DNA from 3 places in the Arthrobacter sp. NPDC056727 genome. Region 2 is predicted to be linked to each of the others. Evidence: riboswitches for the same ligand, from Rfam matches in the RefSeq annotation. Region 2 holds a riboswitch; each other region holds the start of a gene.
What was found. Region 2 has a riboswitch for thiamine pyrophosphate ahead of thiO (glycine oxidase ThiO). Riboswitches for the same ligand answer to the same signal wherever they lie in the genome.
Positions count from the first base shown of each region.

Region 1: another riboswitch for thiamine pyrophosphate. It lies ahead of thiC (phosphomethylpyrimidine synthase ThiC); the one in region 2 lies ahead of thiO (glycine oxidase ThiO).
Region 3: another riboswitch for thiamine pyrophosphate. It lies ahead of ACFRAH_RS10760 (bifunctional hydroxymethylpyrimidine kinase/phosphomethylpyrimidine kinase); the one in region 2 lies ahead of thiO (glycine oxidase ThiO).

Region 1 covers NZ_JBHTZA010000004.1:985-10,640, reverse strand. Annotated here, with positions in the region: gene ACFRAH_RS05005 (ammonium transporter) at 1-809, shown strand, start outside; gene ACFRAH_RS05000 (P-II family nitrogen regulator) at 806-1,144, shown strand; gene ACFRAH_RS04995 (glucose-6-phosphate dehydrogenase) at 1,215-2,591, opposite strand; gene ffh (signal recognition particle protein) at 2,675-4,255, shown strand; gene ACFRAH_RS04985 (alpha/beta fold hydrolase) at 4,312-5,046, shown strand; gene thiC (phosphomethylpyrimidine synthase ThiC) at 5,052-6,881, opposite strand; TPP riboswitch at 6,877-6,984, opposite strand; gene ACFRAH_RS04975 (amidohydrolase family protein) at 7,081-8,163, shown strand; gene ACFRAH_RS04970 (VOC family protein) at 8,243-9,118, shown strand; gene ACFRAH_RS04965 (hypothetical protein) at 9,207-9,641, shown strand.
Region 2 covers NZ_JBHTZA010000025.1:24,841-34,496, reverse strand. Annotated here, with positions in the region: gene ACFRAH_RS20110 (multicopper oxidase domain-containing protein) at 1-1,532, shown strand, start outside; gene moeB (molybdopterin-synthase adenylyltransferase MoeB) at 1,541-2,740, opposite strand; gene ACFRAH_RS20100 (TetR/AcrR family transcriptional regulator) at 2,825-3,493, shown strand; gene ACFRAH_RS20095 (DUF3107 domain-containing protein) at 3,550-3,774, shown strand; gene ACFRAH_RS20090 (hypothetical protein) at 3,783-4,085, shown strand; gene ACFRAH_RS20085 (4a-hydroxytetrahydrobiopterin dehydratase) at 4,082-4,780, opposite strand; gene ACFRAH_RS20080 (thiazole synthase) at 4,839-5,633, opposite strand; gene thiS (sulfur carrier protein ThiS) at 5,639-5,875, opposite strand; gene thiO (glycine oxidase ThiO) at 5,910-7,286, opposite strand; TPP riboswitch at 7,277-7,398, opposite strand; gene thiE (thiamine phosphate synthase) at 7,426-8,130, shown strand; gene ACFRAH_RS20060 (ferritin-like fold-containing protein) at 8,140-8,826, opposite strand; gene ACFRAH_RS20055 (RNB domain-containing ribonuclease) at 8,868-9,656, shown strand, end outside.
Region 3 covers NZ_JBHTZA010000008.1:205,116-214,771, reverse strand. Annotated here, with positions in the region: gene ACFRAH_RS10770 (vitamin K epoxide reductase family protein) at 1-40, opposite strand, end outside; gene ACFRAH_RS10765 (Rne/Rng family ribonuclease) at 499-3,798, shown strand; TPP riboswitch at 3,987-4,083, shown strand; gene ACFRAH_RS10760 (bifunctional hydroxymethylpyrimidine kinase/phosphomethylpyrimidine kinase) at 4,174-5,643, shown strand; gene rplU (50S ribosomal protein L21) at 5,970-6,278, shown strand; gene rpmA (50S ribosomal protein L27) at 6,338-6,601, shown strand; gene obgE (GTPase ObgE) at 6,719-8,308, shown strand; gene proB (glutamate 5-kinase) at 8,373-9,470, shown strand; gene ACFRAH_RS10735 (glutamate-5-semialdehyde dehydrogenase) at 9,497-9,656, shown strand, end outside.

The DNA.
Region 1 (9,656 bases), on a different contig from region 2:
AGGACCCGAACCACCGCCCGCACAACATCCCGTTCGTCATGCTCGGCGCGGCCATCCTGTGGTTCGGCTGGTTCGGCTTCAACGGCGGCGCCGCCACCACGGCGGAGCAGGGCGGCCTGATCTGGATCAACACCCTGGCTGCTCCGGCCGCCGCCATGCTCGGCTGGCTGGTCACCGAGCGCATCCGTGACGGCCACCCCACCTCGCTGGGTGCTGCCTCCGGTGTGGTCGCCGGCCTCGTCGCCATCACCCCGGCCTGTGCAAACGTCAGCCCGGTCGGCGCCCTCGGACTCGGCGTGGTTGCCGGTGTGGCTTCCGCCCTCGCCGTCGGCCTCAAGTTCCGCTGGGGCTTCGATGACTCCCTCGACGTCGTCGGCGTCCACCTCGTCTCCGGCATCATCGGCACCGTGGCCCTGGGCTTCATCGCCCTCCCCACCGACGGCGTCGGCGGCGGCCTGTTCTACGGCGGCGGTTTCACGCAGCTTTGGGCGCAGCTGGCGGCAGCCGGCATCTCCATCGCCTACTCCGCGATCCTGACCACGATCATCGCCCTGACCATCCACAAGACGATGGGCTTCCGGGTTTCCCAGGAGCAGGAAGTGGTGGGCGTGGACCTGAGCCTGCATGCAGAGACCGCCTACGAGTTCGGCGTCGCCGGCCACGGCGGCAGCTTCCACCCCCTGCACGAACTGATCACCGGCAAGGTCCCGGCCGCCGGCGGCCAGACCAGCGGCACGGACACGGTTCCGGCAGGCGCGGATGGCAAGAAGGCAGAAGAAGCAACAGGTAAGGAAAGCGTGGGGGCATGAAACTGATCACAGCAATCGTTCGTCCGGAGAAGCTCGAATCGATCCGCGAAGGCCTGGAGGCCTACGGGGTCCAGGGCCTGACGGTCAGCGCGGCCAGCGGTTACGGCCGGCAGCGCGGCTACACCGAGGTCTACCGCGGCGCCGAGTACAACGTGGACCTGCTGCCCAAGATCCGCGTCGAGGTACTCGCTACGGACGAACAGGCTGACGACATCCTGGATGTCATCATCGCCAGCTCCAACACGGGCCGCGCCGGTGACGGCAAGGTCTGGACGGTCGATGTCTTCGAAGCAGTGCGGGTGCGGACGGGTGAACGCGGCGTAGCCGCCATCTAGCACCGCCCACCAGCCCAACGCCACGGGAGGGCCGGTCACCTTGCAACGGTGACCGGCCCTCCCTTGCGTTTTAAGCCGGTCCGGCCGAGCCCGCCCGGTATTCCTCCAGCGGAACCCTGTCTGCCGCCCAGGCCGCCAGCACCGGCTCGACGATCCGCCAGCATTCCTCGGCGGTGTCGCCCCGGACGGACAGCAGGGGATCCCCGGCCAGGACGCCTTCCAGGACTTCGCCGTAGGGCAGCAGTTCGGAGGCGTTGAGCTCGGCCACAAGCGCGGCCCGGTCCAGGCTGAAGATGTCCCCCGGCCCGTTGACATCGACGTCGAGTTCCAGGGTGTCCGGGCCGAACCCGATCCGGAGCGTGTTCGGAGTGTCCCTGCCCGTGAAGCCGGCGGGCAGGTGCGGGACCGGCCGGAAGGTGACCACCGCCTCCTTGCGCTTGGTCCCCAGGGCCTTGCCGGAGCGCAGGATGAACGGCACGCCCTTCCAGCGCCAGTTGTCGATGTCCACCCGCACCTCGGCCAGGGTTTCGGTTTTCCTGTCCGGGTCCACACCCTCCTCCGCGGCGTAATCGGGGACGTCCTTCCCGCCGAGGCTTCCCGCCAGGTAGCGCGCCCGCCGCGTACTGTCCGTGTAGGGCGGCTTGATGCTGCTGGCCCGCAGCACGGCGGCAATGGCATCGCGTAGGTCGCGCTCGCCGATGGTTGCCGGCGGCTCGATGGCCAGCAGTGCCATGATCTGCAGCAGGTGGCTCTGGATCATGTCGCGCAGTGCGCCAGCGGAATCGTAGTAGCGGGCGCGCCCCTCCAGGGCCAGGTCCTCCTCGAAGATGATCTCCACCTTGGCGATGTGGTGGCGGTTCCAGACCGGTTCCAGGAAGTTGTTCGCGAACCGCAGGCCCAGGATGTTCAGGACGGTGGCCTTGCCCAGGAAGTGGTCCACCCGGTGGATGTGGTCCTCCGGGACCAGCGTCAGCAGAGTCCGGTTGAGTTCACGCGCCGATTCCTCGCCGGAGCCGAAGGGTTTCTCCATGACGAGGCGGGTGCCGGCGGGGACCTGGTCCGGGCGCAGGATTTCGCAGGCCTTCTGGCTCACCTGCGGCGGCAGGGCGAAGTAGACGGCAACGGGCCCCTCAAGGTTGGCCAGGAGCTGCGCGAGCGGGCCGTCCGCGGTGACGTCGGCCTGGTGGTACTCCGTGGACTTTTCCATGGCCGCCAGCGCGTCCTTGCCGGCGTCGTCCGACGCCTGGGCGGCGGACTCAAAGGCTGTGTGCACACGTTCCTGCCACTGTTCCGGTGACCATGGATCCGAACCCGCCCCCACAAGCTTCAGGCCGCCGGCTCGCCCTGTGGCCACCAGCCTGGCAAGGCCCGGGAGGAGGAGCCGGCCGGTGAGATCGCCGGAGGCGCCGAGGATGAGCAGAGTCTTCACAGTCGTTTGGCCCGTCACCCTGCCAGCATGCCACCTGCAAGGCTGACTTGATACCCTAGATAGTCGAGTCCCGTACATCCACTGAAAGAAGTGCACGGCGCGTGTTCAATTCACTCTCTGACCGGTTGACAGCAACCTTCAAGAACCTCCGCGGCAAGGGCCGCCTCACCGAGGCAGATGTCGACGCCACGGTCCGCGAGATCCGGCGCGCCCTGCTGGACGCGGATGTTGCCGTGCCGGTAGTCCGCGAGTTCACCGGGCGGGTTCGTGAGCGGGCACTCGGCGCCGAGGTTTCCGGGGCGCTGAACCCCAGCCAGCAGATCGTGAAGATCGTCAACGAGGAGCTCGTTGAAATCCTCGGCGGCGAGACCCGCCGGATCCGGATGGCCAAGACCGGCCCCACCGTCATCATGCTCGCCGGCCTCCAGGGCGCCGGCAAGACCACCCTTGCCGGCAAGCTCGCCAAGTGGATGAAGGCGCAGGGACATAGCCCCATCCTCGTCGCCTGCGACCTCCAGCGCCCCAACGCCGTGACGCAGCTGCAGGTTGTGGGCAAGCGTGCCGGCGTTCCCGTCTTCGCGCCGCACCCGGGTGCCACCTCCGAACTCGAGCACCCGGCCGGCGACCCCGTCGCCGTGGCACGGGCCGGCGTCGAAGAAGCACGCCAGAAGCTGCACGACGTCGTGATCGTGGACACCGCCGGACGTCTTGGTGTTGACGCCGACATGATGGAGCAGGCGCGCCAGATCCGCCGGGCCATCGTGCCCAACGAAGTCCTCTTCGTCATCGACTCGATGATCGGCCAGGATGCCGTTAACACGGCCACGGCATTCGATGAAGGCGTGAACTTCACGGGTATCGTGCTGTCAAAGCTCGACGGCGATGCCCGCGGCGGTGCCGCGCTGTCCGTTTCGTCGGTCACTGGCAAGCCAGTGATGTTCGCCTCGACCGGTGAGAGCCTGGACGACTTCGAACTGTTCCACCCGGACCGGATGGCCTCGCGCATCCTGGACATGGGTGACGTCCTCTCCCTGATTGAGCAGGCCGAGAAGTCCTGGGACAAGGAAGAAGCCGCCCGGATGGCGAAGAAGTTCGCCGACCAGGAGGACTTCACCCTGGACGACTTCCTCGCCCAGATGCAGCAGATCCGCAAAATGGGCTCCATGAAGAAGATGCTCATGATGATGCCCGGTGCGCAGAACATCCGGCAGCAGCTGGAGCAGTTCGACGAGCGCGAGATCGACCGGGTGGAGGCCATTGTCCGCTCGATGACTCCGCACGAGCGCGTGGCGCCCAAGATCATCAATGGTTCCCGCCGGGCCCGCATCGCCCGCGGCTCGGGCGTGCACGTGTCCGAGGTCAACGGGCTGCTTGAGCGCTTCGCCCAGGCCCAGAAGATGATGAAGAAGATGGCCCAGGGCGGCGGGATGCCGGGAATGCCCGGCATGCCGGGCATGGGGGCAGGCGGTGCCCGCAAGGGCGGCAAGAACGCGCCCAAGAAGAAGGCCCGCTCCGGCAACCCCGCCAAGGCGGCGCAGGAGCTTCGCGAAGCGGAGGCCAGGCGGGCCGCCGGGACCAAGGCAGTGCCCACCGGAGCTGCCTTCGGCCAGCAGTCGGGCGATTTCGATCCGTCCGAGCTGAACCTTCCCAAGGGCTTCGACAAGTTCCTGGGCGGCAAATAGGGCGCACGGTCATGTCGGCCGGCGCCGATGTCAGACCGCTGCCATAAGGTTGGGTCATGTATAAGCAGCGGGTAGTCTTCGTCCACGGTGCCGGTACCTTCGGCTCCGCGGCGTGGCCGCGCCAGCACGGCATGGCCCTGCAGTACGACGCCCTGTTTCTGCGGCGCCACGGCTTTGACGCCGAGGCAGAGCCGCTGGAGTCCGACTTTGCCGAGGATGCCCGCATCGTGCTGCGTTCCCTGGCCGACGACGGCCGGGGAGCCGCCGGGGGCCACGTGGTGGCGCATTCGCAGGGCGCGATCGCCGCGATGATGGCCGCCGTCGAACGCCCGGACCTGGTCTTCTCGCTGACGCTCGTGGAGCCGGCCTGCCTGTCGCTCACCGCCGAATTGCCGGCGACCGCCGCACACCGGGCGCTGATGGAGCCGCTGTTCGAGGTCCGGCACCAGCTCGGCGACGACGACTACGAGCGTGAGTTTTTACGCCGCGCGTTCGCCGCGGACACCCCGGAGCCCAGTACCCCCGAGGCGAAACGCGCTGCCAGGCGGCTGCGCCTGCAGGCACCGCCGTGGCAGGCACCGCTGCAGATCGTGCCGGGCGTGCCCACCCTGGTCCTCACCGGCGGCTGGGAGCCGCTGTACGAGGAGATCGCCGGCTACCTGCGCGAAACCGGTGCCCTCCACCACATTGCTGCGGGAGGGCACCGGCCCCACGACTCACCGGAAGGTGACCGCTACATCAGGTCATTCATCGCAGAGGTCAGCCGGCGCCAGACGCCGAGAGCCTCTTAGAAGAATTACTTGCGGGTTGACTCGGGAAGCCGCAGCTCCGGAAGGTACACCTTCCCACCGGCAGCGAGGAACTCCTCGCTCTTCTCGCGCATGCCCTCGGCCATCTCCGCGAGGGCGGCCTGCGCTTCGGCTGAGCCGTACTCGTTCCGGATGTCCTGGCTGATCCGCATGGAGCAGAACTTGGGTCCGCACATCGAGCAGAAGTGAGCCGTCTTGGCGGGTTCCGCCGGGAGCGTCTCGTCGTGGAAGGACTCGGCCGTCACCGGGTCGAGCGACAGCGCGAACTGGTCGCGCCAGCGGAACTCGAACCGGGCCTTGGACAGCGCATCGTCCCGCTCGTTTGCGCCGGGGTGCCCCTTGGCAAGGTCGGCGGCGTGGGCGGCGATCTTGTACGTGATGACGCCGGTCTTCACGTCGTCCTTGTTGGGCAGGCCCAGGTGTTCCTTGGGGGTGACGTAGCAGAGCATGGCCGTGCCGTAGCGGGCGATTTCCGTGGCGCCGATGGCCGAGGTGATGTGGTCGTAGCCCGGTGCCACATCCGTGACCAGCGGGCCCAGTGTGTAGAAGGGAGCACCCTTGCAGAGTTCCTGCTGGCGCTCCACGTTCTCACGCACCAGGTGGAAAGGAATGTGGCCCGGCCCCTCCACCATCACCTGCACGTCGAACTCCCAGGCCCGCTGGGTCAGCTCGGCCAGGGTGTCCAGTTCGGCGAACTGCGCCGCGTCGTTGGCATCCGCCGTCGCGCCCGGCCGCAGGCCGTCACCCAGCGAGAAGGTGACGTCGTACTTCGCGAAGATCTCGCAGAGCTCGTCAAAGTGGGTGTAGAGGAAGTTTTCCTGGTGGTGTGCCAGGCACCAGCCGGCCATGATCGAACCGCCGCGGGAGACGATGCCGGTGACGCGGTTCGCCGTGAGGGGCACGTACCGCAGCAGCACGCCGGCGTGGATGGTCATGTAGTCCACACCCTGCTCGCACTGTTCGATGACGGTGTCACGGAAGATCTCCCACGTCAGCGCGTTCGCTTCGCCGTTGACCTTTTCCAGCGCCTGGTAGATCGGCACCGTGCCGATCGGCACGGGGGAGTTGCGGATGATCCACTCGCGCGTGGTGTGGATGTCATCGCCCGTGGACAAGTCCATCACGGTGTCCGCGCCCCACTGGGTGGCCCACTGCAGCTTGTCCACCTCCTCCGCGATGGAGCTGGTGACGGCCGAGTTGCCGATGTTGGCGTTGATCTTCACCAGGAACGCCTTGCCGATGATCATCGGCTCGGATTCAGGGTGGTTGATGTTGCTGGGGATGATGGCCCGTCCGGCGGCGAGTTCGCTGCGGACCAGCTCCACGTCGCAGTTCTCGCGGAGGGCCACGAAGCGCATTTCGGGCGTGATGACACCCTGGCGCGCATAGTGCATCTGCGTCACCGTCTTGCCGTCCGCCGCACGGCGGGGCACCGGCCTGGCGCCCTTCCATTCGGCGGAAGCCGCGCCGCGGCGCACGGCTGACTTGCCGTCGTCGAGCAGGTTGCGCTCACGACCGCCGTACGTTTCCGTGTCCGCCCGCGCCTCAATCCATTCCGCACGGAACGGTGCCAGGCCCACCACCGGGTCGCTGCCCGGACCCGCCGTGCGGTAAACGCGCAGCGGCTCGTTCTGCTCGCCGTTCGGTGAGGGCTCCAAGGCGATTTCCGTTACCGGAACCCGCAGGCCGTCGCCCTCCAGATAGGCCAGAGAATGGGATTTCAGCGACTGCGTGACGGCGACGGTGTCGTCTTGGGCCGCGTCATTTTGGGCCGCTTCATTTTGGGCAGGGCTCAGCTGTGATTTCTGGGTACTCAATTTACTGCTCACTTCCTTCGCCGGCATTACCCGGACAGGTTCAACGGTCGCAGGCTGCGCCAGCCTGATCTCAGCCCCTGCAGGGGCCCCCGTGTGGTCGTTAGACGAAGCTACCACAGCCCGGTTTGTGCCTGTCCATCTGTGAAGGAGGGGGTGCAGGGGGCCAATTAGGCTGGAGCCGGCCAATTAAGCTGGTGCCATGGCTCACATCATCGAATTCAGCGGACCCGTGCTCACAGCAGCGGATGAGGAACGCCGCGGGCTCTGGGCCGTGGACGGGAAACTGACGTTCAGCCGGCCGGCCCAGCGGCCGGACGCCGTCCTGGAGGGCTGGGTGCTGCCCGGGTTCGTGGATGCGCACTGCCATATCGGGCTGGGCCCGGAGGGGGCCGTTGAGGATGACGTGGCGTATGACCAGGCCATGACGGACCGCAACGCCGGAACCCTGCTGGTGCGGGACGCGGGGGTCGTCAGCGACACCCGCTGGCTGCAGCAGCGGCCTGATGCGCCGCGGATCATCCGGGCCGGCCGGCACGTTGCCCGGTCCCGCCGCTACCTTCGGAACTTCGCCGTCGAAGTTGAACCGGAGGGGCTGGTGGAGGCGGTACGCAAGCAGGCGAGGGAAGGGGACGGCTGGGTCAAGCTGGTGGGGGACTGGATCGACCGGGCCGCCGGCGACCTCGCGCCTTCCTTCCCTGCCGCGGCCGTGCGGGACGCCGTCCGGGCAGCCCACGACGAGGGGGCCAGGGTCACGGCGCACTGCTTTGGCGAGGACGCCCTGGATGACATGCTCGACGCCGGCATCGACTGCATTGAGCACGCCACGGGGCTGCTGCCCAGGCACATTCCCCGGTTCGTCGAGCAGCGGGTGCCCATCGTGCCCACCCTCATCAATATCGCCACCTTCCCCGACATTGCGGCCCAGGCGGAGCCGAAGTTCCCGGAGTATGCCGGGCACATGCGCGCACTGTGGGCCCGGCGCCGCGAGCGTGTCCTGGAAGCCTACGAGGCCGGCGTCGAAATCTACGCGGGAACTGATGCCGGCAGCGTGATTCGGCACGGACGCATTGCGGACGAAATCCTTGAACTTCACGCCGCCGGGCTGCCGGCAGCGGCGGCACTGGACGCGGCGTGCTGGCGGGCGCGCCGCTGGCTGGGAGCCGAGGGCGTGGCGGAGGGCGCGGACGCCGACGTGGTGGTCTGCCGCGAGGACCCGCGCGCCGTGCCGGAGACCATCCGAAACCTCAGCCATGTGATTCTGCGCGGCAGGATTGTCCGTTAGGAATAAATTGAAGCTTCAAGTAATTTAGAGATGTAGAGGCTACCGAAATCCGGTGGTCCGGACATTTCGGGAGTATTCAATGACAGCAGCAGACAGCAGCCAGGACTTGCTTCCTGCCGACCTCACCATGGGCACCGTCATGCTCAAGGTGGGCGACATGAAGGTCATGACCGACTACTACCAGCGCGCCCTCGGCCTCGACGTCGTCGCCGAGCAGGACGGCGGCCTCTACCTCGGCCGGCTGGCGACGCCGCTGGTGCACCTCGCTCCCGCTCCGGGCCTCAACATCCCTGGCAGCGGCGAGGCCGGCCTCTTCCACACCGCACTCCTGTTCGAGGACCAGTCCTCCCTTGCCGCCACCATTGCCAGCGCGGCCCGGTACGAGCCGCAGTCCTTTGTGGGAAGCGCTGACCACCTCGTGAGTGAGGCGTTCTATTTCACCGATCCGGAAGGCAACGGGATCGAACTCTACTGGGACCGCCCGCGCGAGGCCTGGTCCTGGGATGGCAAGAATGTCGTCATGGACAACGTGGCGCTGCCGCCGCAGAAGTACCTGCAGGACCACCTCACCCAGGAATCCGTGGCAGGCCAGCGCGGCGCCGACGCGGAGGTGGGGCACGTCCACCTGCAGGTGGGTGACGTGCAGTCCGCCCATGATTTCTACGTCGGAACCCTGGGGTTCGAAAAGACGGCGGGCTGGCACGGCCAGGCCCTCTTCGTGTCGGCCGGCGGCTACCACCACCACATGGCCATGAACGTCTGGAACAGCCGCGGCGCCGGGCCGCGCCGCGACACTCTCGGTCTCGGCGAGGTCCTGATCGAGGTTCCCTCGGGCGACGACGTCGGCGCCCTCGCCGACCGCCTCAGGATCGCCGGCGTCGAATCCCACCACACCGGCGCCGAGCTCCGCTTCGAGGATCCCTGGCGGAACCGGCTCCGCGTCGCCGTTCGATAAGCCCGGCGAACCCGGTTGGGTTAGGCTGGCATTCGAAGAGCCCCGGCGCTGCCGGGGCATGCGCCGCCGACGGAATGAGGACGAATCCATGGCCTTCACCGAAGTGTTTGTTGCCACCCACAATGACGCCCTCAAGCGCGCAGCGGCGCTGGAAGGCGGCGCCGCTGCCGGAGACGGCATCCGGATTGCGGGCATCAGTGATTTTGAGATCGAACAGCTCGGCGACTTCGCCGGCGCCGCGGTGCATGCCGCGGGCGCGGACTACGAGCTGGCCATGGTGGACGTGGCCAGCGACTCCCTGCTCGGCGTGCCCGCGGCGATGGTCCGGGCGCTGGCTGAGCTCCTCACCTATGAATCCGAGGGCGAGGGCAACGTTTTGGACGACGTGGCCGAGCGCTGGGCGGCCGAGGACGACATGCCGTTCGGTGCTTCGGAGGCCCGGAAGTACGTCCAGCAACTGGCGGAACTCGCCGGCACCGTGGACGAAAACAGCAGGACCGGCCTCTACGTCTGGTCTTCCTAGCCTGCAATAAGAGTC
Region 2 (9,656 bases):
CCCGCCAGATCGACGTCCGCAACTTCAGCCTGAGTGCCGCGCCCGGCACAGTCCGGGCCGGCCAGCTCATGCGCTTCCTCAACGCAGGAGTCGTCCATCACCAGCTCCATTTCCACGGAAACCACCTCTGGACGGTTCAGCGCAACGGCGTGGCGTTCCCCCGCACCAAGGGCAGGATCGATGCCGAAGGCCATGTGGTGCTCCAGCAGTGGGAAGACGTCATTGAAATGCATCCCCTGGACCGCAAGGACTCCATCCTTCCGATGCGTCGGCCGCCGGAGGCTATCGACCAGGTCTGGAACGCACGGAAGGAAGACTGGTTTTATCCGATGCACTGCCACGCGGAGCCGTCGCAGGTGGCGCGCGGCGGTCTGTATCCCGGCGGCCTGGTGGGCCACTGGACCCTTGCCGCCCCAGGGCCGGACACCGGCCCGGCGCACGAACTCTTCGGCAGCCAGGTGGACTTCAGCTCGCACCAGATGCATGAGGGCAGCCCGGCGACGGAGTTCCGGCAGACCCCCGATGTTGCCCACGAATTGAAGTTCTTCAACCGCAAGATGAAGTTCGACGACGGCGGCGAATTCGAGATGTGGACGTTCGAGTCGGAAAACTCCGGCCGGGTCTTCCCCGCGCCCCTGCTGCGCGTCACGGAGGGACAGCTGTGGCACGCGACGATCCGTCCGAGCAAGAAGGTCCATACCATCCACTGGCATGGCATAGAGCCCGACCCCCGGAACGACGGCGTGGGCCATACCTCCTTCGAGGTCTCGGGAAGCTACACCTACCAGTGGCGCCCGGAACGCGGCATCCCTGGAAATCCGAACGTGGGCGCGGCCGGGACGTACTTCTACCACTGCCACGTCAACACCACCCTGCACGTGCAGATGGGCATGTTCGGCCCGCTGATCATTGACCCGGTGGTGCACCCCGGCTACCCGGTGACCAAGGGGGCACGGCGGGCGTTCGGGGACGGGCCCGAATACGACATCGCCACCGAGACCCTCCTGGTCCCGTACTCGGTGGACCCGCGCTGGCATGAGCTCAACCACGCTGCCGGCCTGTCAGGGGACGATGCCGGCCTGGACAAGTTCCACCCCGAGCATTTCTACCTGCTCGGCGGCGAACTGGCCCCGACACCCACCACGGAGGGCCCCCTCCAGCTGACCCGCATCCGTGCCCGGGTCTCCAACGGGGGAACGGTCAAACCGACCCTGCTGCGGCTGCTGAACGCCAACTATTTCCCCGTGAACGCCTATTTCACGGATGCCGCCGGGAAACGCGTGGCAATGGCAGAGCTGATCTCGCACGACGGCCGCCCGTTCCGCGACACCTCAAACCCGAATGCGCCGGCCCGGCCCATCTCGCAAACCAGCCCCATGCGCACCGGCCTCATCAACTTCGGCGCCGCGGAACGGTACGACATGCTGCTGCGGCCGCCGGCGGCAGGCGACTACAAGCTCACGGTGGACCTGCTGGACTGGATCACGGGCAAGGTTCTGCATACCCGGCAGATCCCTGTCATTGCCCGGTGAGAACGGGGTCAGTAGACGGGCTTCTGCGGCTCCACGTCGCGCACCCAGGCGAGGATGCCGCCGTCGAGATGGCTGACGCGCTGGTAGCCGGCCTTCCGCGCGGCGGCCAGCACCGTTGCCGAGCGCGTCCCGGCCTTGCAGTGGAACACGATGTCCTTGTCCTGCGGCAGCTCGCCCCACGCCTCGCCGGACAGGATGCGCCCCTGCGGGATCAGCACGGAGCCGTCGATCCGGACAATGTCGTACTCCCCCGACTCGCGCACGTCCACGAGGTCGAAGTCCTTCAGCCCGGCCTGCCGCGAGGCCAGCATCGTCGCCAGCTGGGTCGCCGTCACGGTGTGCTCCGTGTCGGTTGTCTCCGCCGGGGCGATGCCGCAGAACGCCTCGTAGTCGGTCAGTTCGGTGATCCGCGGGGCGTCGGGGTCCTTGGCCACCCGGATCTCGCGCCAGCTGCCGCCCAGGGCGTCGTACAGCGCCACCCGGCCCAGCAGGGAACGCCCGACGCCGGTTATCAGCTTGACGGCCTCCGTCACCATGAGCGATCCGACCGCCGCGCACAGCATCCCGAACACGCCGCCCTCACCGCACGAGGGAACTTCACCGGCCGGCGGCGCCTCCGGATAGAGGTCCCGGTAGGTGGGCCCGTGCTGCTCCCAGAAGACGCTGACCTGCCCGTCGAAGCGGAAGATCGATCCCCACACGTAGGGCTTGCCGAGGATGGCAGCGGCGTCGTTGACCAGGTAGCGCGTGGCAAAGTTGTCCGCGCCGTCCAGGATGAGGTCGTAGTCGGCGAAAAGCTCCAGTGCGTTGGAGGCGTCGAGCCTGGTGTTGTGCAGGCGGACGTCCACCAGCGGGTTCAGTTCCGCGATGGCATCGCGGGCAGACTCGATCTTGGGCCGGCCGACGTCCCGCACGCCATGGATGATCTGCCGCTGCAGGTTGCTCAGGTCCACGGCGTCATCGTCGATGATGCCGATAGTCCCCACGCCGGCGGCGGCCAGGTACAGCAGCGCCGGCGAGCCCAGGCCGCCCGCGCCGATGACCAGCACCCGGGCGTTCTTCAGCCGCCTTTGGCCCAGTGCGCCGATTTCGGGAATGATGAGGTGCCGGGAATACCGCTCCACCTCTTCGGTGGAAAGCGCGGGCCCGGGATCGACAAGGGGGCCCGGGAGCGTGCGGACTGTATTTGCGGTGGACGGAGAAGCCATACTTCAATGTATGCCTGAAGATACCGCGCGGTCATATTACCCCCGGGTAAAGTGAAGTTAACTGAAAAGGAAAGAAGGCCAACAGTGGTTCATCATGCACCGGTTGATCGAACTCAGGCCGCGCAATCCAATGCCGGCACGGTCCGCGCCCCCGGCCAGCGCTCCGCCAGGCTGCCGCGCGATGAGCGCCGTGCCCAGCTGCTGGCCGCAGCCCAGGAGGTCTTTGTCGCCAACGGCTACCACGGTGCTGCGATGGACGAGATCGCGGAGACGGCCCATGTCAGCAAGCCCGTGCTTTACCAGCACTTCCCCTCGAAGCGGGAGCTGTACCTTGCCCTGCTGGACAGCCATCTCGAGGCACTGACCGAGCTCATGCTCGGGGCCATGAACTCCACCACGGACAACAAAGAGCGCGTGCAGGCCGTCATGCGCGCGTACTTCCGCTTCATCGACAGCGACGACCAGGCACACCGGCTGGTGTTCGAGTCCGACCTCATCAACGATGCCGACGTCAGCTCGCGCCTGGAAACGTTCAACAAGACGTTCGCGGAGGCCATCGCGCGGATCATCGCCGAGGACACCAAGCTGCCGCTTCTGGAGGCGCAGCTGCTGGGACGCGGCCTGGCCGGCATGGCCCAGGTCAGCGCCCGCTACTGGCTCGAAACGGACGGCAACCTCGACCTCGATGTGGCCAGCGACCTGATTTACCGTTTAGCTTGGCGCGGAATCTCTCGCTTCCCCAAAGAGACCTAGACTACAACTGAAACTACCTTTGAAATTTCAACCTTGACTGGCTGGGAGGCCCTGCTGTGGAAGTAAAGATCGGCATTCAGAACGTCGGCCGTGAAATTGTGCTGGAATCGGCTCAGGATGCTGACGCTGTAGCCAAAACCGTGGCCGAGGCCATCGCCAAGGGCAGCGAGCTGCGCCTGAACGACGAGAAGGGCCGCCAGATCATCATCCCGGCCAATGTCCTCGGCTACGTCGAAATCGGCGCAGAGGAAGTGCGCCGGGTCGGCTTCGGCGCCCTGTAGGCCCAGCCGTGCTGTCCCTCGCGATCGTGCTCCTGGTGACTGCCGCGGCCGGCTTCATCGTTTGGGCCAACGACAGGCGCCACACCAAGTACGGCGTCCTCCTGCCGGCCGGTACCGCCGCGGCGGTGGGCATGCTCGCCTGGATCATCTGCATCTGGGCGGGGCTGGGCTACCAGCCGGGCTTGACGTGGATACCGTGGGTCCTTCCCATGGTGGCCGGAAGCGGTGCCGCCCTGGCTGTTGCGGTCTACCTGGGCCGTGCGCGCGCCAGGCAGGACACCCAGCGGCTGACGGCAGCGCTGAAGATTTAGCCGGCTTCAGGTCCGGCAGGCTCTTCCGTGCCCAGGTCCGGCCCGTGGCCTTCCTCGGTGCACAGGCAGAGCCGGTTTCCCTGGGCATCAGTGACCACCACCCAGTTGGGTGCGTGGTCACTGTTCATTAAGGCCCCGGTTGCTGCCGTCTTCTCCAGGGCGGGGGCCGACTCGGCCTTCGAGCGGTGGATGTCCAGGTGCAGGCGGTTCTCGTTCGGAGTCGGGGTTTCCTGGAACCACAGGCCGGGTCCGCGGCCGTACGGGTCCACCAGGTCCCCGAACCGGCCCTTCCGGTAACCCAGGGCCACGCGCCAGACCTCGGAGATCTCCGCCGCGTCAGCCGTGTCGATGCCGATGTCCACTGACCGGTAGAGCCCGGGCTGGGCTTCGGCGCCGGCCGCGCCCGCGGCAGCACTGACCGAGGCGGCGGCTCCGGTGTCCCGGGTGGTCACCTCGCCCCCAGCGTCGTGGGAGCTGAACCGGATGAACACGCGGTTGTATCGCCAGTCCAGGTCCGGATGGTGGTCCAGATCCTCTGCAATACGCCCGACGGCGGCAATCAGCTCAAGCGCGACGGCCGCCGTCGGCGTTTTATAGACGGTGACCAGTCCGCCCAGCCGGTAACGCCAGTCCGGAAGGCCGGCGAGCGCTTCGTCGATCTGGGGTCGGGTGAGGATGCTGTCCCTGGCGGCCACGGCTGGCTCCTTGGAAGTACCTGGAGAGCCTGCCCGGAACCGTCAGGGCTGACCGGGCTTAGAGGAACTCCGCCCGGCCTTCCATGGCCGACGACGCCAGTGCATGCTCACGGCGCGGGATCCGCCCGCCCGCACGCGCCAGCCTACCGGCGATGACAGCGTGTTTGAAGGCCTCGGCCATGACTGCGGGGTTCTGCGCACGGGTGACGGCCGTGGCCAGCAGCACGGCATCGCAGCCCAGCTCCATGGCAAGCGCCGCGTCCGAGGCCGTACCGATTCCTGCATCCAGGACCACGGGAACGGACGCCCGGGAGACGATCAGCTCGATGTTGTGCGGATTGAGGATGCCCAGGCCGGTGCCGATCGGTGCACCCAGCGGCATGACGGCCGAGGCTCCCAGGTTTTCGAGCCGGAGCGCCAAAACGGGGTCGTCGTTGGTATAGGCGAAGACCTTGAAGCCGCGGTTGACCAGCTGCTCGGTGGCATCCACGAGTTCCACGGCATCCGGCAGCAGTGTGTGCTCGTCCGCGATGACCTCGAGCTTGACCCAGTCGGTCTCCAGCGCCTCACGCGCCAGCTCGGCCGTCATGACCGCGTCCCGGGCCGTGAAGCAGCCGGCCGTGTTGGGGAGGACGCGGATGTTGTGGTCCACCAGCAGCTGGAAGAGCGAGCCCGTTTCGGCAGGCGAATAGCGCCGCATCGCAACAGTTGTCAGCTGGGTGCCGGATGCAACCAGCGCCGTGCCGAGACCGTCCAGGCTCGGAGCGCCCCCGGTGCCCATGATGAGCCGCGACGCCAGCTCCACCCCGTCAATGACCAGGCTGTCTGCTGTTTCAATCAATGTTTCTGCCATCATGCTCATCCTCCTTGGACTGCCGTGACGAGTTCGATCTCGTCGCCCTCGGCGAGGGCGGTGCTGTGCCACTGGCTGCGCGGCACCACGGCCGCGTTCCGGGCCACCGCAACTCCCAGCCGGCGTCCGTCGGCGGCCTGTCCGCTGGCGGACAGGCGGCGTCCCGTGACCTGGCTGACAAGTGTGGTGACCGAGGCGCCCTCGCCTACTTCCTGTTCAATACCGTTCAAAGTGATGTTCATGCTGATTCCTTGTTTGGGTCAAATGTGACGTGCGTCATGCCGGAGTGCCCGCGGCGGCCGGGGTCACCCGCGGTGGTCGGTTCGGCGCCTGGCCCGGGACCGGGGTGAGCCCCGCGGCAGCGCCCCGGGCATCCGGGATCCCGGGGGAAAACCGGGCCGGCCGGAACGCGGCCCAGCGTGGGTCGGTAATGCCATCCATGAGCTGGCGGCAGATCGCCGCGGCGGCCGGGGTCAGCAGCACGCCGTGGCGGAAGAAGCCCGTGGCGATGATGAGGCCCGCCACGTCCGTGCCGGCATCCTGCCCACGTGCGGGTACGCATGCAGGCACACGGCCCAGCAGGGGCGCGTTGTCCGGAGTGCCCGGCCGTGCCCGGGCGGTGGCTTCGAGCAGTTCAAGTTCGGCGACGGCCGGCAGCAGCGCCTGCGCGTCACGAAGCAGCTGGTAGACGCCGCCGGCGCTGGTGCCCGGCACGCCGTCCTCGCGCTGGGTGGCACCGATCACCACGGTGCCGTCCTGGCGGGGCACGATGTAAACCGGGACGCCCCGCACCATGCCCCGGACGGTGGCAGTAAGCAGGGGCTGCAGGTGCGCGGGGACCCGGAGCCTGAGGATGTCCCCATGGACCGGGCGCAGCGGCAGCTGGAGCCCGTCCGGCAGGTGCTGCAGGTGCGCCGCGGCCAGGCCGTTGGCCACCACCGTCTCGGCCGCCCTGACAGTTCCGCCCCCGGCCAGCCGGACCCCGCAGACACTGCCGCCGTCCCAGAGCAGGCCGGCGGCGTGCTCCCGCACCGCGAACCCGTCGGCCGCCGCAATCTCCTGGCGCAGTAACTCCTGGCCAGAGCCGGCCAGCCCTGCGGCCAGCGCTTTCACAAGCCTGCGCGGATCCACCTGGTGGTCCGCCGGGATGTCCAGGGCGCAGGAGATTCCGGGGCTGAGCAGCGGCTCCCGGGAGCGTGCCTCGCGGATGGTCAGCGGTTCAACATCCAGGCCGTGGGTCCGCTGCACGTCCCGCAGGTCCATCAGGGCGCGCCGGTCGGCGGGATCCGCACCCAAGGCAAGGGTCGGCGTCGTGAGATACCCGGCGTCCCCGCCGGCAGTGAGCGTGGCGGCAAACTCCGGCCACCTGGCCGAGGACTCCAGCATCAGCTCCAGGAGCCCTTCCTCCTGGTAGTGCAGTTCGCTGACCGGGGCGAGCATCCCGGCCGCAGCCCAGCTTGCGCCGCTGCCGGGGGCTTCATCGATGAGCACCACCGAACGGCCGGAACGCCGCGCCTCCCAGGCGATGCCGTGGCCCACCACGCCCCCGCCGATGACGGCCACGTCTGCCTCGACTACTGTGCTGGCCTCAGCTGGTGTGCCGGTCTCAACTGATGTGGCGGCACAATCGTCGCCGCTGGATTCAGGATTCATGATTTCCTTCCCTACGCCGGTACTAACCGGATCAGGTCAAGCGGTCGGCTCTGACGCCCTCTCAGCCCTGCGCCATTTATGACATCGGCAACGGGCTCCCGCGGTACCTGCCCAGTTTAGAGGAACTAAGGTGGTTGCCATGACCGAGCACTCTGCCCACACCGCCGCCCGCCTGTACCTCTGCACCGACGCCCGCAAGGACCGCGGGGACTTTGCGGACTTCGTGGACGCGGCGTTTGCCGGCGGCGTAGACATCATCCAGCTGCGGGACAAGAGCATCGAGGCGGCCGAGGAACTCGAGCTGCTGGAGATCGTCCACGCCGCGGCCCGCAGGCACGGACGGCTTTGGGCCGTGAACGACCGCGCCGACATCGCGTCCATCGCCGGCGCACCGGTGTTCCACATCGGCCAGAAGGACCTGCCGCTGCGCGCTGCCCGGAAGCTGCTGCGCGATGCAACGGTGATCGGGCTGTCCACGCACAGCACGGAGCAGATCGATGCCGCCGTCGCCGCCGCCCACGGGCGCAGCGGCCTTGACTATTTCTGCGTCGGCCCGCTCTGGGCCACCCCCACCAAACCCGGGCGCGCCGCCGTCGGACTTGAGCTGCTGACCTATGCGGCGGAGGCTGTGCGCACCGCGAACGAGGAACGGGTGGGAGGCCTGCTGCTGCCCTGGTTCGCGATCGGCGGGATCGACCGAACCAACGTCGAGCAGGTCCTGGCAGCCGGAGCCAGCAGGATCGTCGTCGTCCGCGCAATCACGGAGGCGTCCGACCCGGCCGCGGCGGCGGCGGAACTGCTCGACGCGCTCGACGCAACGTCCCCGGCAGCCATCGCGCGATAGCCCGGCGCGCTACCCGCTCAGGCCCAGCTGGACCATCCGCTTGGAATGGTTTTCCGCGACCTCGGCGGTGATGCCGCGCACCAGTTCCCGTGCGGTGGCGTCCGTGGCGCCGGGTTCCGCCTCGACGAACAGTTCGCTCAGAAAGGCGTGTTCGTGGCCCACCCGCTGGGCCTGCGTGATCGCTTCACCGAGGAGGCGGCGGCCCCACAGCGCCAGCCTGGACGCGAGCCGGGGGTCGTCGGCCAGCGCTCCCCTGAGCCGCTCCCGGAGGACTGCCGTGGCCTCCTCGGACGACTGGATCTGCTCGATGACCTCCCGGGTTCCGGCATCCACGAACCGCGCGACAGCCTGGTAAAAATCGGCGGAAACGGTGTCCGCCACATACGCCTTCATCAGGGATTCGTACCAGTCCGCCGGGCGGGTCCGTTCGTGGAAGTGGTCCACGGCCGACTGGAACGGCAGCATCGCATCTTCGACGTCCACACCCATCTCCGCCAGCTTGGCACTCACCAGTTCGTAATGCTGGAATTCGATGACGGCGATCCTGCCGAGCACGGCACGGTCATGAAGCGTGGGCGAGTAGCGGGCGTCGGAGGACAGCCGTTCGAACGCGGACAGTTCGCCGTAGGCCATCACACCGAACAGGTCTGCAACGAAGCGGTCGTAGCGTGCGGTGCCAGCCGAGGATGTGCCCATAATCCAAGACTAACGGCGCAATTCGGGCTAACCTGATTTTCGTGTCACATCATCGGCTGTCGCCCAGCGTCCACGAGCAGACCAACGCGCTCGCGGACGCCCTGAGCGCGCTGCGGACGGAACTGGAGCTTCCCGGGGAGTTCCCCGAGGACGTGCTCAAGGAGGCCGAAGCCGCCGTTGCCGGCCGGGAATTCCCGGCCCTGGACCTGACCGGGGTGGAGTTCCTGACCATCGACCCGCCGTCGTCCACCGACCTTGACCAGGCCCTCTTCATCGAACGGCGCGGGGACGGCTACCGGATCCTTTACGCCATTGCCGACGTTCCGTCCTTCGTGCAGCCGGGCGGCGCGCTCGACGCCGAGACCCGGCGCCGCGGGCAGACGTTCTACGCCCCGGACGGCCGGATCCCGCTGCATCCGGAGGTCATCAGCGAGAACGCCGGAAGCCTGCTGGCCGGGCAGCTGTGCTCGGCCTTCGTCTGGGAGTTCGAGCTCGACGCCGCCGCGGAGGTGGCGTCCGTGCTGGTGCGCCGGGCTGCCGTGCGCAGCCGGGCCAAGCTCAACTACAAGGGTGTCCAGGCGGACCTCGACGCCGGCACGGCCCCGCCCATGCTCCAGCTCCTGCGCGAGGTGGGGCTCAAGCGCGTGGACCTGGAGCGCGCCCGCGGCGGGGCCAGCCTGAACATGCCGGAACAGGAGATCGTCCAGCTTCCCGACGGCGGCTACCGGATCGTGGCGGTCCCGCAGCTTCCGGTGGAGGACTGGAACGCGCAGATTTCGCTCATGACCGGGATGGCTGCAGCGTCCCTGATGCTCGAGGGCAAAGTGGGG
Region 3 (9,656 bases), on a different contig from region 2:
GTTCGTAGTCCGTGCCCGTGGAAGGCGAAATGCGTGGCATGGGATGGCGTCCTTTGTCTGGGGGTGCTCCTGCCCAGATTGTATCGCCGCCAGCTTGCGGCAGCCTGTACCCGCAGGCCGCGGGCGCATTGACCGGCGTTGTCACACATTTACCGCGTATTTGAACAGCAATATGAGAGAATGAACGTGGCTGGAGCGCGAACCACATTCGAACTCCAGTCCGGTGGCTTGTTCCCAAGACCGCCAATGAGCAGTGGTGCAGGCTTTGGAAAGAAGATCCAGCCTCCCGCGTTCCATTGGACGGCACCTGGTTGTGGATGTCAGAAACAACGGGTTCCAGTAACAATCCCGCCGGCCTGTCAGGCCTGCCGCACCCCACTGCCGGTGCGAGCCTGCTGGTATCCAATTGACTTCTGTCAATGCCTGCGGGTTTTGACAATATGTGCCCCAATGGGTGCCGAATGTGGCGGCATGTCAGGGGCAGGAGTGTCGCCACATATGGATAATGACCAGGTCATAGCAGTTAACGAAGATCCGGCTGCCGCCGACGAGGCCGCCGAGGCTCCCAAGAAGGCCACCAGGACCCGGCGGAAGGCTGCCCCGAAGGCTAAGGCAGCGGACGCTGAGTCCGGGGCGCCGGAAGCCGCAGCGCCTGAAACTGCGACGCCGGAAGCCTTGACCGACGGCGCTGCGGCTGAAGCCGTTGCGCCCGAGGCTGCCGCCGCGGACGCCGGAGAAGCCCCGGCGAAGGCCCCGGTGCGCCGGACCCGCGCCCGGAAGAAGGTTGCCGAGGAGCCGTTGCCCGCGTTTGCCGAGGGCGCCGGGGCCGAAGTTGTTGTTCAGGAAGTTGGTGCGGGGGCAGCCGCCACAGCACCGGCTGCCGAGGCTGCAGCAGGGGAGCCGGTAGCCGAATCCAAGCCTGTGCGCCGCCGCCGGGCAACGAAGCCGAAAGCCTCGGAGCCGGCCGAAAGCCCGGCAGAATCACCGGAGTCCGCAGAGGCCCCCGCGGCAGGCACCCCTGCGGCAGCCCAGGCAGCGCCTGAAACCCAGGTTGCCCCTGAAAACCAGGCAACCCCTGAAAGCCAGGCAGCACCGGCAGAAGCGGCCGCCGCTGAACCCGTGGCTGCGCCGGAAGCCGCCGTCGAGGAAGAAGCCGAAGAAGAGGCTGCCGGGCAGTCGCCCGTCGGCTCGCTTTTCCTGGAGCCCGCCTCCGTTACATCGATCATCTTCCAGGCACCTGACCTGAACACCGTCATCCGCCCCGCCGCCGCCAAGGAAGAGGCGGCCGACGAGGAGGGCGAGGACGAGCTGGAGGACGAGGGCGGCCGTCGCCGCCGGCGCAGCCGCGGACGCCGTGGCCGCAGCCGTTCCGACCGTGAGATCACCGACGGCGATGAGGGGACAGACGTTTCCGACGAAGCCGCCGAGGACGAGGAAGCGCAGCCGGAAGACGGCGTGACCTCCCGCCGCCGCCGTCGCCGCCGCCGCGGCGACCAGGACCTGGAACTGACCGGCGGGGGAGAAGACGATCCCCCCAACACGGTCACCCGCGTCCGCGCCCCCCGGACCATCAGCGAGGCGCCGGCGAGCAACCGCGTGACCAGCGTCAAGGGGTCCACCCGCCTGGAGGCCAAGAAGCAGCGCCGCCGCGAATCGCGGGACACCGGCCGCCGCCGCACGGTGATCACCGAGGCCGAGTTCCTGGCCCGCCGGGAATCCGTGGACCGCCAGATGATCGTCCGCCAGCGCGACGACAGAATCCAGATCGGCGTCCTGGAGGACGGCGTCCTGGCGGAGCATTTCGTCTCCAAGACACAGCAGGATTCCCTGATCGGCAACGTCTACCTGGGCAAGGTGCAGAACGTTCTGCCGTCCATGGAGGCCGCCTTCGTCGACATCGGACGCGGGCGCAACGCCGTACTGTACGCCGGTGAGGTCAACTGGGATGCAGCCACCCTCGAGGGCAAGCAGCGCCGGATCGAGAACGCGCTGAAGTCCGGCGATTCCGTCCTGGTCCAGGTCACCAAGGACCCGGTGGGCCACAAGGGTGCACGGCTGACCAGCCAGATCTCCCTGCCCGGCCGGTACCTCGTGTACGTCCCCGGCGGGTCCATGACGGGCATCTCCCGCAAGCTGCCCGACGTCGAACGCAACAGGCTGAAGCGGATCCTCAAGGACCGACTCCCAGAGGACGCAGGCGTCATTGTCCGCACCGCTGCCGAAGGCGCCTCCGAGGAGGAACTGACCCATGACATCAACCGCCTCCGCGCCCAGTGGGAGGGGATTGAAAGCCAGGCCAAGTCCACCAAGGTCCTCGCCCCCGAGCTGCTCTACGGCGAACCGGACCTGACCATCAAGGTTGTGCGCGACGTCTTCAACGAGGACTTCTCCAAGCTGATCGTGTCCGGCGACGAAGCCTGGGACACCATCGAGGCGTACGTCACCTACGTTGCCCCGGACCTGGTGGGCCGGCTCGAAAAGTGGACCAAGGACGAGGACATCTTCTCGGCCTGGCGCATCGACGAGCAGATCCACAAGGCGCTGGACCGCAAGGTGTTCCTGCCATCCGGCGGCTCCCTGGTCATTGACCGGACCGAGGCCATGACGGTGGTTGACGTTAACACCGGCAAGTTCACCGGCAGCGGCGGCAACCTCGAAGAGACCGTCACCAAGAACAACCTCGAGGCTGCCGAGGAAGTTGTCCGCCAGCTGCGGCTGCGCGACATCGGCGGCATCATCGTCATCGACTTCATCGACATGGTGCTGGAGTCCAACCGCGACCTGGTCCTGCGCCGGCTGGTGGAGTGCCTCGGCCGCGACCGGACCAAGCACCAGGTTGCCGAGGTCACCTCGCTGGGGCTCGTGCAGATGACCCGCAAGCGCATGGGCACCGGCCTCCTGGAAGTCTTCGGCGAGCAGTGCGAGGCGTGTGCGGGCCGGGGCGTCGTTACCCATGACGAGCCCGTTGAGCACCGCCGCGCCAACACCGTGGCCGCAGAGCACCACGTACACCGCGCGGAGGTTCAGCCCCCCGCCCGGCCGGAGCGGAAACGCCGCCGCGGCAAGGGCGGACAGCCGTCAGAGTCTGCGCCGGCCGTCCCCGCGGCGCTGCACCACCCCGAACCGTCGGAAGCCGAGCGCCACGCGAAGGCAGAAGCGACGCGCGCTGCCCTCGCCAACATCGCAGCAGCCGCGCACGCCGCACACCTGCACGAGGAGGCAGCGCACAGCGCCGCAGCGCCAGGGGAAGCCACGCGCCCGGCCGCACCTGCGGCCGCCGCGCCGGAAAGCCCTGTGGTGCACCGTGCCCCGGAAACGGAGAGCGTCTCCGGGCGTCCCGGAGCCGTCCTGACGTTCGGCGGCGAGAAAGTGATTCTTCCGTTTGTGGATCACAGCGAAGAGCCGGCCAAGGAAGCGCCGGCCCTGACGCTGGACCGCCTGGAGGAGGCCTTCGCGCACCTCGGCAGCCCGGTTGCCCCCGCCGAGAAGGAAGAAGCGCCGGTACAGCCGGCAACTCAACTGCCGCCGGCCCGGCAGCCGGAAAGCCAGCCTGCCGAAAGCTCCGCCGTGCCGTCCCGCGGGCGACGTCCGCGCCGCAACCGCAGCGCCAGCCGCCCCCAGGGTGCAGCCAACGAAACATCCGTGGAGCACCACGAGGTTGCTCCGGCAGCCGCCGCCGGGCACTCGCACGAGGCCAAGGCACCCGAGGCGGGCGATTCGCACGCGGCCAAGGCGGCTACGCGGCCGGCCGGCGAGCCGATCATTCTGGGGGTCGGTGTTCCCGCCTCCGAACTCTGAGCCGGCCGGGGTCCGGAATGACTGACCCCTGAGTCCACAAGGAAGGTCCGGCGCCGCCGTTGCGGTGCCGGACCTTTCGTGTACCAGGCCTTTCGTGTTCCGGGACTTTTCGGCTCCTTGCCTTCTGGCCGCCGGTCTGTCGCAAACACGAAATTCGGTGCCTTGTGCCGGACGACCGGCTAGGCTGGAGGACTGACACGGGGTGCCGCGCACGGGCCGGCTGAGATCCAAACCCGTTGAACCTGTCCGGTTAGCACCGGCGAAGGGATGTCTTCTTTGTCAACAGCACTGTCATCAGCATCGCTCCTGCCCGCACCCGCGGCCGCCGCCAATTCACTGCTGGAAACCGCGGCACCGGTCGTTCCGGCCTCCCGCATGGTTCCCCGGGTCCTTGCGATCGCAGGCTCGGACCCGTCCGGCGGCGCAGGCATCCAGGCCGACCTGAAGAGCATCGCTGCCCACGGCGGCTACGGGATGGCGGCGATAACCGCCCTGACCGCCCAAAACACCACCGGCGTGAGCGGCGTGCACGTTCCGCCGGCCTCATTCCTCTCAGCCCAGCTGGACGCTGTCAGCGACGACATCCGGGTGGACGCCGTAAAGATCGGCATGCTGGGCGATGACAAGGTGATCGGCGCTGTCCGCAGCTGGCTCGAAAAGGTGCGGCCCGGCGTCGTGGTTCTGGACCCGGTGATGGTGGCCACCAGCGGTGACCGGCTTTTGCAGGAGTCCGCGGAGGCTGCCCTCCGGCAGCTGCTGCCGCTCGCGGACCTGATCACCCCCAACCTTCCCGAACTGGCCATGCTGCTCGGGGAACCGGAAGCCGCGGACTGGGCCGCCGCCCTCGACCAGGGCAGGCGCCTCGCGGACCAGACAGGTGCCACGGTGCTCGTCAAGGGCGGGCACCTGAACGGCTCAACCTGCCCTGACGCCCTCGTCAACACCGCCGGGCTTCTGTCCGCGGAGGTGGTGGAGGTTGCGGGCGAGCGGATCCCCACGCGGAACAGCCACGGCACCGGATGCTCACTCTCGTCGGCCATGGCCACCGCGCAGGCACGGCTGGGTGACTGGGAGGCGTCACTGCGTGCAGTTAAGCCATGGCTCGCCGGGGCGCTCCGCACATCCGGGCTGCTGGAGGTCGGTGCCGGCAACGGACCGATCAACCATTTCCACCATCTGGCCCAGCCCGAACGGAGGGGCGCGTTCGCAGAACAGCTGCGTGGCGAGACCTTGGCCGATCTGGAAGCCATCTACGGCCTGGGCTTCATCCGCGGGCTTGCCGAGGGCACTCTTGCAGAGAAGGAATTCGCCTACTACCTCGCCCAGGATGCCATCTACCTCAACGGCTACTCCCGCGTCCTCGCCCGGGCCAGCGCCCTGGCCCCGACCGAGGCCGAGCAGCTGTTCTGGGCACGGTCGTCCCAGCAATGCCTGGAAGTTGAATCGGAACTGCACCGCAACTGGCTCAGCACGCGCACAGTGCAGACGGAGCTGGGACCGGTCACGAAGGCCTATGTCGACCATCTCCTGGCGGCCTCGGCGGGCGGCAGCTACGCCGTGCTGGTGGCCGCGGTCCTGCCCTGCTTCTGGCTGTACGCCGAAGTGGGGGAGACGCTGCAAGCGGAGTACGTGGCCGCCGGGGCGCATGCCGGGCATCCGTACGCCGAGTGGCTGCGGACATATGCCGATGAGGACTTCGCTGCGGCCACCCTGCGGGCCATAGAAATAGCCGACGACGCCGGCCGCGCCGCGTCGGCGGGGGAGCGGAACGCGATGATCACCGCCTTCCGGCAGTCATGCCGGTTCGAAGTGGAGTTCTTCGACGCGCCGACCCGGCACAGCTGAACGAAAGCGGGTCCTCCTACGGGTAGGATAGTCGCGCACGGCACCGGATGTCCGGAACGGCGGCCTCTGTGGCGCCTATCACGGGCAACCCGCCGGTGCCAGCCTCATTTGCGGCCGACGACGGAATTAGCGTATTCTGGATCTTCGGTGCTTACGCCAACACTTGGGTTATGACCCGGGACGTCCAGTCGGACTTGTTCCTGGGATAGCTCACGGGTTCCCCCGGGAAATCCACGGCGTTGAGGCACAGCGAGAACCAGGCCAATTCCGGACCCGGGTTCCGCACGCAAATTTAGTAATAAACGTCGAGAGAAGTGAGTTCCCAAGTGGTGTACGCGATTGTCCGCGCAGGCGGCCGCCAAGAGAAGGTTTCTGTTGGAGACTTCGTTACCCTGAACCGCGTCGCCGGTGGAGCTGGCAGCACCATTGAGCTGCCCGCGCTGCTCCTGGTAGACGGTGACAAGGTCACGTCCGCAGCTGCTGACCTGGCCAAGGTGACTGTTACGGCTGAGATCCTCCAGGACCTCCGTGGTCCGAAGATCGTCATCCAGAAGTTCAAGAACAAGACCGGTTACAAGAAGCGCCAGGGTCACCGCCAGGAACTGACCAAGGTCAAGATCACCGGCATCAAGTAACCACCGGTTACTGAACAGGCTCCCAGCAGTTTCACCAGAATTAAAGGCAGGCATTTCAAATGGCACACAAAAAAGGCGCGAGCTCCACTCGCAACGGTCGTGACTCCAACGCCCAGTACCTCGGCGTCAAGCGCTTCGGCGGCCAGGTAGTTTCCGCTGGCGAGATCATCGTCCGCCAGCGCGGCACCCACTTCCACCCCGGTGCGGGCGTTGGCCGTGGCGGCGACGACACCCTGTTCGCACTGCAGGCAGGTGCCGTTGAATTCGGCACACGCCGCGGCCGTCGGGTCGTCAACATCGTTGCTGCTGCAGCTGCAGAGTAACAACAAGTTCTGAACCGGTGGAGCGGGCCATGATGGCTCGCTCCACTGTTCTTTTAACCGCATTACAATCGATTTGGACGTCCAGGGCGGCCGGATTCAGCAACAGAGGAGATTCACGTGGCGAGCTTTGTAGACCGGGTAGTACTGCACGTATCCGGCGGTACCGGCGGCCACGGCTGTGTCTCCGTTCACCGTGAGAAGTTCAAGCCGCTCGGCGGACCCGACGGCGGCAACGGCGGCGACGGGGGCGACGTCATCCTTCGCGTTGATTCGCAGACCACCACGCTGCTGGACTACCACCACGCCCCGCACCGGCACGCCACGAACGGCGGCCCCGGCATGGGCGACTGGCGCGGCGGCAAGAACGGCGAAACCCTGGTGCTCCCGGTACCCGAGGGCACCGTCGTCAAGACTAAAGACGGAAAGGTCCTGGCTGACCTCGTCGGCGAAGGCACCGAGTTCATCGCGGCCTCCGGCGGCCAAGGCGGCCTGGGCAACGCCGCGCTGTCCTCGCAGAAGCGCCGGGCGCCAGGTTTCGCGCTGCTCGGCATCGAGGGTGACGCCAGTGACATCGTCCTGGAGCTGAAGTCGATCGCGGACATTGCCCTGGTGGGTTTCCCCTCCGCCGGCAAGTCCAGCCTGATCGCGGCCATGTCCGCCGCCCGTCCGAAGATCGCCGATTACCCCTTCACCACCCTCATCCCCAACCTGGGCGTGGTCCAGGCCGGCGACGTCCGTTTCACCATTGCCGACGTTCCGGGACTCATCGAGGGCGCAAGCGAAGGCAAGGGCCTGGGCCACAACTTCCTCCGCCACGTCGAGCGCTGCGCGGCTTTGGTGCACGTTTTGGACTGCGGTACGCTGGAATCTGACCGAGATCCGCTCTCCGACCTCGCAATTATCGAAACCGAACTCGAAAAATATGCGGTGGACTCGAGCTACGCCGGCACGAACGGCGAAGTTGTCCCGCTCAACCACCGCCCCCGGCTCGTGGCACTCAACAAGGTGGACCTGCCGGACGGCAAGGACATGGCCGAGTTCGTCCGGCCGGAGCTGGAGTCCCGCGGCTACCGTGTATTCGAAATTTCAGCCACGAGCCATGAAGGCCTTCGCCAGCTCGGCTTCGCCATGGCAGAGATCGTCAAGGCCGCCCGTGACACCGTGGAAGCCGCACCACCGAAGGTACATGCCCCGGTACTGCGGCCCCGCGCCGTCAACGAGACCGGCTTCCGGATCCGCCGCGAGGAAAAGAACCTGGAGCCGCTGTTCCGCGTCCTGGGCGAGAAGCCCGTGCGCTGGGTCAAGCAGACGGACTTTACCAACGAGGAAGCCATTGGTTACCTCGCTGACCGCCTGGCCAGGCTCGGCGTCGAAACCGAGCTGTTCAAGCAGGGCGCCAAGCCCGGCGACACCGTGGTGATCGGCGAGGACGACGGCGTGGTGTTCGACTGGGAGCCCACCATGATGGCAGGCGCCGAGCTGCTCGCCTCGCCGCGCGGCACGGACGTCCGGTTCGCTGACATCGGTGACCGTCCCACCCGCAGCCAGAAGCGCGAGGAACAGATCGAACGGCGCGAGGCGAAGGCGGCGGCACGGGCAGAGCTGGAAGCCGAACGCAAAGCCGGCATCTGGACCGAGTCCGTCAGCGCCCGCCGGGCTGCCCAGCCCCTCAAGGAGAGCGGGCTGAACACCGAACATGAGGAGTGAACCCGCACACGTGACCGATTCTTCCGCAATTGTCATCGAGGAACCCAGGACCGACGACCGCAGCATGCTCGCCAGGGCACGCCGGATTGTGGTCAAAGTAGGATCGTCGTCCCTTACCAGCATCAAGGGCGGAATATCGGAGGAGGCGCTCACCGAGCTTTCGGACGTGCTGGCCGCCAAGTGCAACGCGGGAACCGAGATCATCCTCGTCTCCTCGGGAGCCATCTCGGCCGGCCTGGCACCGCTGGGCCTGGCCAAGCGCCCCCGCGACCTCGCCACGCAGCAGGCCGCGGCCAGTGTGGGGCAGGGTCTGCTGATGGCCCGTTACACCCACGCCTTCGCCGCCCACGGTGTCACTGTCAGCCAGGTGCTCCTCACCGCCGATGACCTCATGCGGCGCAGCCACCATCAAAACGCATTCCGTGCCCTCAACCGGCTGCTGAATCTCGGCGTCGTTCCCGTTGTCAACGAGAACGATACGGTGGCCACCCACAAGATCCGTTTCGGTGACAACGACCGCCTGTCAGCTCTCGTAGCGCACCTCGTGCGCGCCGATGCGCTGGTGCTGCTGTCCGACGTCGACTCCCTGTATGACGGCCCGCCCGCCCAGGGCGCCAAGCGGATTCCCCAAGTGGACGGTCCGGAGGACCTCGACGGCGTCTCCATCGGCAAGACCGGCAAAGCCGGCGTGGGGACCGGTGGCATGCAGACCAAGGTGGAAGCGGCCCTCATGGCTGCTGATTCGGGCATCCCGGCGCTCGTCACGTCCACCTCGAACGCCGCCGCGGCGCTGGCCGGCGATGACGTTGGGACCTGGTTTACTGTCAACGGCGCACGCAAGTCCGTCCGGATGATGTGGCTCGCGCATTTGGCCCACGTGCAGGGCAGGCTGTTCCTGGACGCCGGCGCCGTGCGGGCCGTGCGGGACAACCACACCTCGCTGCTGCCTGCAGGCATCACCTCCGTTGAAGGCAACTTCGAGAGCGGCGACGCCGTCGAAATGGTTTCGCCGGACGGCACCGTCATCGCCCGCGGACTCGTGAACTACTCCGCAGCCGAACTCCCGCAGATGCTCGGACGGTCCACCGTGGAGCTCGGCGAGGCCCTGGGCCGCGGGTTCGACCGTGAAGTTGTTCACGTTGACGACCTGGTTCTGGTCTAGGCGCCGGACTCGCCTAGACTTGAATGATGACTGAGGCACTGATGAACCAAGCAGCTGAGACATCCAACGACGCTACGAAGGTCCCCACCCTGCCGGCAGACAGCCAGCCCACGCCTGCAGAGGTCGAATCTGCCGTCCACGCAATTGCCGACCGTTCCCGCCAGGCCGCCCGCAGCATGGGCCGTG